One region of the Salipaludibacillus agaradhaerens genome, then DNA from elsewhere that is predicted to be linked to it. Evidence: riboswitches for the same ligand, from Rfam matches in the RefSeq annotation. Region 1 holds a riboswitch; the other holds the start of a gene.

Evidence for each region. Region 1 has a riboswitch for S-adenosylmethionine ahead of BK581_RS16785 (methionine ABC transporter ATP-binding protein). Riboswitches for the same ligand answer to the same signal wherever they lie in the genome.
Region 2: it holds a riboswitch for S-adenosylmethionine, as region 1 does, so the genes downstream of both, metE (5-methyltetrahydropteroyltriglutamate--homocysteine S-methyltransferase) here and BK581_RS16785 (methionine ABC transporter ATP-binding protein) in region 1, are expected to answer to the same signal.

What each region holds. Positions count from the first base shown of each region.
Region 1 covers NZ_KV917378.1:3,668,294-3,672,416, forward strand. The annotation lists gene gcvH (glycine cleavage system protein GcvH) at 116-499, shown strand; gene BK581_RS16775 (DUF2553 family protein) at 671-973, shown strand; gene BK581_RS16780 (SCP2 sterol-binding domain-containing protein) at 1,097-1,441, shown strand; SAM riboswitch class I at 1,597-1,705, shown strand; gene BK581_RS16785 (methionine ABC transporter ATP-binding protein) at 1,871-2,896, shown strand; gene BK581_RS16790 (methionine ABC transporter permease) at 2,889-3,578, shown strand; gene BK581_RS16795 (MetQ/NlpA family ABC transporter substrate-binding protein) at 3,608-4,123, shown strand, end outside.
Region 2 covers NZ_KV917378.1:1,604,890-1,609,012, reverse strand. The annotation lists gene BK581_RS07750 (DEAD/DEAH box helicase) at 1-154, shown strand, start outside; gene BK581_RS07745 (DEAD/DEAH box helicase) at 358-1,860, shown strand; SAM riboswitch class I at 2,101-2,207, shown strand; cobalamin riboswitch at 2,380-2,581, shown strand; gene metE (5-methyltetrahydropteroyltriglutamate--homocysteine S-methyltransferase) at 2,706-4,123, shown strand, end outside.

The DNA of each region.
Region 1 (4,123 bases):
GCTCCCCTTTCTGTAAATATATTATAGTAGGGTGGAGACAGATGAAAGCTGTGTGATACATACTAAGATGTCAACATCTTAGCAGTTACTTTAAATGATACTCGGAGGGATAAACATGGATTTGCCAAAAGAATTAAAGTATTCAGAAGAACATGAATGGGTGAAAGAAGAAGGCGGGAAAGTAAGAATTGGGATTACGGACTTTGCACAATCAGAGCTAGGTGATATTGTATTTGTTGAATTACCAGAAGTTGGCGACGAATTAGAAGCAGACGAGCCCTTTGGTAGTGTTGAATCAGTCAAAACAGTATCAGAGCTTTATGCTCCAATCAGTGGTAAAGTAGTGGAAGTAAACGAAGAGCTTGATGATTCTCCTGAATTTGTAAACGAATCTCCATATGAAAAAGCTTGGATGGTTGTTGTGGAGCCATCTGATAAATCGGAAATAGATAATCTGATGGATGCAGAAGCTTACGAAGAAATGACGAAAGAAGATTAAAAGTATGAACGCCCAGTGCTTATTAAAGGCATAAGGGCGTTTTTTATTTTTCTGTGTTGAAGAATGAAGATGGTTTCCATCCGACATAGTGTTTCCTGTAACTCCCGCGCCCTCTCGTGAATAACAATCTCAAAAATTAACATGATAAGGTGTGGAAGGAGGCGTTTTAATATGACGAATCATAATGAAGATAATATCGGTGAAGGACAATTATCGCAGGATACAATCATGGGTCAAGATGAATTGGTCGATATTTCATCTGATATAGAAAAGAAACCAGAAGAAGATGGGGAAACAGCACTATTTTATCAAACTGAAAAAATTGGCAAAGTAAAACAAAGTGGCCATAGTTATAACTATGAAATGGCAGATGGCTTTGAATTCAAGAATGAGAAATTTTATAAACATACTCAAAATAAGAAAAAGGAGTATCCTCAGTCATATGTTGAGGGGTGTGATATGGGGTGGTGTTAATAGTCGTTTAGCTCAAAAGTTTCATTCTGCCTGATAAGCGATTTTAGCAGGAATTTATCAATTCACGTCGAATATTAGTGATATATAGAATGTATAGGGACTATTATCTAAGGACGTGAAAAGATGGAAACTTTGCTGTATTCAGCTATAAATGATATGAGTCAACAGGAGCAAGCGTCACAACTACTAAAAAAATATGATATTAAAGTGAAACTAACATGTGAAGGGCGTGTGTGGTACTTAGATTTTCAACAAAGTGCTGTCAACGTTATACAAGCGGTGGAAGAGCATGAAGTAGCCGTTTTTATTAGTGGTGATGAGGAAGTTATTACACATCTTTTAAAAGGAGAAGACTTTTTATTGGCAATGTCGAAAAGGGGAGACCTAATAGCAGATGGTGCATTAAAATATTTACTTTGGCTTGAGGCCCTTTTTTACCTCTACTACCCAAAAAATCACATTAATTGATTGCCTCCCCTTTATATCTTATACCTTGGCATGCTCTCTTCCTTCTTTTATATACCCCCTCCTTGGCAGTCTCATCCAACTAAAAAAACATATTGACAACATTATGAGCACATGATAATATTCAGATCAGACTTTAAAATTAATATGAAATTATCTTCTTATCAAGAGTGGCGGAGGGACTGGCCCTGTGAAGCCCGGCAACCACCAGAATTAATTCTGGAAGGTGCCAATTCCACAAAGTGTAATTGCTTTGAAAGATGAGAGGAAGGCTTTTCAGTTATGATAAAACCTTTCTGCTTATCTTTTTGCAAGCAGGGAGGTTTTTTATATGGTGAAAAGTCATACTTAATATAAGCCTAGACTGACTTGCTGTCATTTCAAATAGTGAGAATTGACATGTCTGTGTAAAGGAAGAAAGAGAGGATAGACATGATTTCGTTACAAAAAATAGCTAAAACGTTTCAAACGAAAGACGGTGACGTAACCGCTGTTGACCACGTTGATTTAACTGTCGATGAAGGCGAAATTTTCGGAATTATCGGTTATAGCGGAGCTGGTAAAAGTACATTAATTCGTTTACTAAATATGCTTGAAACGCCTTCCTCAGGTGATATAACGGTAGCAGGTAAAAACATGACGACCCTTACTAAAAAAGAACTCCGAAAAGCTCGTCAAGAAATCGGTATGATTTTCCAACACTTTAATCTTCTTTGGTCACGTACTGTGGAAGAAAACATTGCGTTTCCATTGGAAATAAAAGGTGTTTCGAAAGGCGAGAAGAAAAAGCGCGTGCAAGAGCTCATTACGCTCGTTGGGCTTGAAGGGCGAGGGGGGTCCTATCCTGCTCAACTGAGTGGCGGACAAAAACAAAGAGTTGGAATAGCAAGAGCGTTAGCTACTAACCCAAAGGTCTTGCTATGTGATGAAGCGACCTCGGCTTTAGACCCAAAAACGACGGACTCTATTTTAGATCTGTTAGTAGACATTAATAAAAAATTAAGCTTAACGATCATACTTATTACGCATGAAATGCACGTTATCCGAAAAATTTGTCATCGCGTGGCCGTCATGGAAAACGGTCAAATTGTTGAAGAAGGACCGGTTCTTGATGTATTTAGGAGCCCGAAGGAAGACATGACAAAAGAATTTGTTAAGCAAGTGACGGAGCCTGAAGAAACAGAGGAAGCAATAGCACATCTGTTTAAAGATGACGGCATCGGACACGTCTTACAGCTTACATTTGTAGGAAGTGATGCTAAACGCTCGCTTATTACGGATGTCGTGAGGCGTTTTGATATCTCTATCAGCATTTTACAAGGGAAGATCTCACAGACGAGAGACGGATCGTACGGGTCATTGTTTGTGAATGTGACTGGCGAAAAGACTGTGATTGAAGAAGCGATCACCTACATTAAAGAGCAAAAAGTAGACGTGGAGGTGATCCACTATGTTTGAGAATTTCTATAATGAAGAAGAAGGATTATTTCCAAACGTTAATTGGGATAATATGTGGGTAGCAACTGAAGAAACACTTTATATGACTGCTATAGCACTTATTTTTACATTTATATTTGGTGTGTTGTTAGGGTTATTATTGTTCTTGACTGAGAGAGGTCAAATTTGGCAAAACAAAGTGATTAACTTTATTACAGCATTATTTGTGAATGTCTTTCGATCAATTCCTTTTATCATCTTAATTGTACTCCTTATTCCATTTACAAGATCTTTAGTGGGGACAATGCTCGGCCCCTCTGCAGCTTTACCAGCACTCATTATTGGTGCGGCACCATTTTATGCAAGAATGGTGCAAATTGGCCTTCGAGAGATTGATAAAGGTGTTGTAGAAGCGTCGAAAGCGATGGGAGCAAGTAACAGCCAAATTGTCTTAAAAGTCTTGTTACCTGAATCAATGCCAGCGATTGTATCAGGAATTACAGTGACAGCGATTGCTCTCGTCAGTTATACAGCAATGGCTGGCGTGATCGGTGCTGGTGGATTAGGTGATTTAGCTTTTCGGGATGGTTTCCAACGAAACAACCCAGATATTACGTTTGTAGCCACAGTGATTGTTTTAATAATCGTCTTTTTACTTCAAATGTTAGGTGATTATTTAACAAATAAATTAGATAAGCGATAAGCTCAAAAAACTTAGGGGGTAAGAACATTATGAAAAAATTGCTTAAAACATTAACAGCGGTAACGTTAACAGTTGGTGTCCTAGCTGCTTGCGGACAAGAAGAGGAAAATAACACAACGGAGATTGGCAACAACACAGGTAATAATAATGAAGCAACCAACTCTGAAGCTACTGAGGAAGAGGAACCATTAGTCATTGGAGCTTCTAACATTCCTCATGCTGAAATTCTAGAATTTGCTGAAGATCTTCTTGAAGAGGAAGGCGTTGAGCTGGAAATTGTCACATTTAATGACTATATTTTACCTAACCAAGCTTTAGACGAAGGTGAACTAGATGCAAACTACTTCCAGCACGTTCCATACCTTGAGAGTCAAATTGAAGAGCACGGCTATGATTTCGTTAATGTAGGCGGTATCCATATTGAACCGATTGGTTTGTATTCTCAAGATTATGATAGTGTAGAAGCATTACCTGAAGGCGCAGAAATTATTATGAGTGACAGTGTAGCCGATCACGGGCGTATTTTATCCATGCTTGAGAATGAG
Region 2 (4,123 bases), 2.1 Mb from region 1:
GACCAAAATGGTTACGACAGGGACGATTGAAGAAAAAATTCATCAATTACAAGAAAAAAAGCGGCATCTACTTGATCGCGTCATTCAGCCTGGAGAAACAATGATGTCATCACTAGGTAAAGAAGATATTGAAGAATTGCTAGGTTTATCTTAAAAAGGGATGGTTATTTTAGTTGATATATGGTAAACTTAACAAGTTGAAAAAATTTCAGAAGGATTCATCCTTTTCTCAGTAGGTTAAAATAGGATAACGCATGCAGCTTGTCCGTTTAAAAAACGTATGAGCTGCATTTTTAAGGTTAAAATAAATACAATCGCTCTGACGGTAAAGTATGAATTAAAAGGAGATAAAAGCATTTGGCACGTTTTAAAGATTTAAACATTGAAGAAACGATTTTGAAATCCATTGAAAAAATGGGGTTTACTGATGCAACCCCTATTCAGGAAAAAGTTATTCCAGCTGCAAAGGATGGCCGCGATGTCATCGGACAAGCTCAAACAGGAACAGGAAAAACAGTAGCTTTTGGGATTCCTTTACTGGAATCGGTCATACCACAGCAACGTCATCCACAAGGTCTTGTATTAGCTCCGACGAGAGAATTGGCTATTCAAGTATCAGAGGAATTGAACAAGCTCGGTCGCGAGAAAGGTGTAAGTTCTCTTGCTATTTATGGCGGTCAGGAGATTTCCAAACAAATCCGAGGACTTAAAAAACGCCCTGAAATCATTGTAGGGACACCAGGACGTTTTATGGATCATATGCGCCGTAAGACGATTCGTCCAGAGTATATCAATACGGTTGTCCTTGATGAAGCGGATGAAATGCTGAGTATGGGATTCATTGAAGATATCGAGACGATTTTAAAAGAAGTCCCTGAAGATAGACGGACGATGCTATTTTCAGCAACGATGCCTGCAAGGCTGAAAAATGTCATAGCATCATTTATGACCGATCCTGTTAACGTAACGGTTAAATCAAAAGAAGTAACTGTTGAGAATATTGAGCAACGCTACGTTGTGGTTAACGAAAAACAAAAATTCGATGCGCTCTGTCATTTACTGGATATTGATCCGCCTGAATTGGCAATCGTCTTCGGACGTACGAAGCGACGAGTTGACGAAGTCGCTGAGTCACTAGGGATTCGTGGTTTTGCGGCTGAAGGCCTCCATGGTGATATGAAGCAAGAGCGTCGTGATGCGGTCATCCGTAAGTTTAAACGAGGCGCTATCGAAATTCTTGTTGCGACAGATGTAGCTGCAAGAGGGCTCGATGTGAATAACGTCTCACACGTGTTTAACTTTGATTTACCACAAGACTCTGAAAGCTATGTCCATCGTATCGGTCGTACAGGACGTGCAGGTAAGAGTGGTATAGCATTTAGTTTTGTCACACCGAAAGAGCGAGATCACTTAAAAGTCATTGAAAAAACAACGAAAAAACCGATGAAGCAACAAGGGGTACCGACATATGAGGAAGCATTAGCAGGTCGCCAAGATAGATCTGTCAATCATTTGCAGAATTCACTTCGAAAAGGAGATTTTGAACATCTTCTCGGAGCAGCAAAATCACTTTTAGAAGAACATGACCCTGAAACACTCGTAGCTGCGGCATTAAAAACGATGACGAAGGAACCGGATCAAACGCCTGTTCATATTACTGGTGAAGCACCTGTTCGTTCTAAACGTCGTAACTCAGGACCACAAGGCGGAAATAAAAGCCAGGGTGGTTATCGAGGTGGGTCACGTCAGAGAAATGACCGTGGACGCCGTGGTGGAAAAGGCCGTGGAACTGGTGGATCTGGCGGATCTGGTGGTTCTGATGCAAAAGTAAAATCTTTGTCTTTCAAAAAGAAAAAGTAACATCTTATTTGAAGGTGTTTATTAGAGTGTGTTAAAGGGGCGATTGTCCTTTTAACACACTCTTTTTTTGATCTTTAAAATGTTTTAGGGGGTCTCGATGTTTCAGCGATGTGATCAATCTCCTCTTTGTGATTTACTAATTAGCCAAAAAAATTGGAATTTTAAAATTAATTTTAATTATTTGTTGATTTATTATCTGAGTATGTTACACTCGTTAATAACTTACCAAACTTCATATGATTCTTATCCAGAGAGGTGGAGGGACTGACCCTATGAGACCTCGGCAACCAGTACGTTCGTACACGGTGCCAATTTCAGAGGAATGCTTAGCATTTCAAAGATGAGAGAGACGTGATCTGCATTTAATACTGCTATCAACCCCTTTTCTCATCTAAATTATTAGTGAGAGAAGGGGTTTTTTACGATGGTATAACGTTCCTCAATGTAATGGTACGATTAGAAACTAGCTTCTGACCTCTCGTTTATTGAGGACGTCCTAAGCCTGTTTTCTTATAAAAACTTCATAGTCGTGAGATAGGTTCATTTAGCGTTTAATACGCTGAATGATTAAAAGGGAATCTGGTGTAAATCCAGAACGGTCCCGCCACTGTAAGTCAAGAGTGAATATGACCAAGTCACTGGAAGTCAATATCTTATTCTGGGAAGACCATATTCATGATGAGAGACGAGTCAGGAGACCTGCCTATTATCACAACACTGTTATCCTACGGGGAAATAGGGAGGTGTTAAATATCTAAGACATGTAATAGGATATTTTTAACCTTTTCAATGGTAAAAATATCCTTTTTAATTTAGGAAGGAACAACTCACTTTTAAAGGAGGAAATGAAGATGGCACTAAAAACAAGTCAATTAGGATATCCACGTATAGGGGAACAACGAGAATGGAAGCGGACGCTTGAAGCTTATTGGAAAGGGGAACGCTCAAAGGAACGATTTTACGAGGAAATGAAACAGATTCGTTTATCTCATTTACAAAAGCAACGTGATGCATATGTTGATTATATACCAGTTGGAGATTTTAGCTTTTATGATCATGTGCTGGATACGGCACTCATGTTTAACGTCATTCCAGAGCGGTTTGCAAAATCACCAGCAGACCCTTTAGATACTTATTTTGCTATGGCAAGAGGTAGTGATGATGGGGAAGCATGCGAAATGACGAAATGGTTTGATACAAATTATCACTACATTGTGCCGGAATTTCATCGAGGCTGGGTACCTAAAGTAACGACCAACTATACCCTTCAAGCATATGAAGAAGCGAAGAAAGAGTTAGGAATTGAAGCCAAGCCTGTGCTTATAGGACCATTTACATTTTTGAAGTTATCAAAGGGTTATACAAACAATGAATTTCCACAGTTGGCAGAAAAATTAGTTCCGTTGTATGAACAAGTCATATCAGAACTGTATCAAGCTGGCGCTTCACTTATCCAATTAGATGAGCCATCACTTGTTACCACATTATCAGAAGGAGATATTGAGCAGCTGAAAGGAATTTACCGTGAATTAGCTGAGAAACTTCCAGAAGTTAGCTTGTTGCTCCAAACGTATTTCGGTTCAATTGATCATTTTGAGCAAATTGTCTCACTTCCTGTTAAAGGGATTGGACTAGATTTTATTCATGATAAAGGTGTGAATTTACAAGCAATTAAAGCTCATGGGTTTCCAGAAGGCAAATTATTAGGCGCTGGTATCATTGATGGCCGTAATATTTGGAAAACAGATGTACGTGATGCGTTGTCTCTCTTAACAGAGCTACAAGAAGTTGTTCCCTCTGAACACTTACTTGTTCAGCCATCGTCGAGTTTATTACATGTGCCAGTTACATTAAAATATGAAACGAAATTAGATCAAGAACTCCTTAACGGTTTGTCGTATGCCGAGGAAAAATTGTATGAATTACACTTGTTAAAAACGATAAGCAATCATCCAACAGATGAAGCGGCGAAACAAACGTTTGAAGAGTATCAACAGTCAGTTGACACGTTTAAGCATGCCCCATTTAGAAAACTAACAGACATTTCAACTGACTCGGACTTGCCTACTGAACGAACGCATACGTATGAAGAGAGAAAAGAATTACAAGAAAAGAAATGGCACCTTCCGTTTTTACCAACGACAACGATTGGGAGTTTCCCCCAGACACGTGATGTGAAGCGAACACGTACTGAATGGCGTCGGGGAGAGCTTGATGATGACACATATGACACTTTCGTTAAGGGGAAAATTGAAAAGTGGAT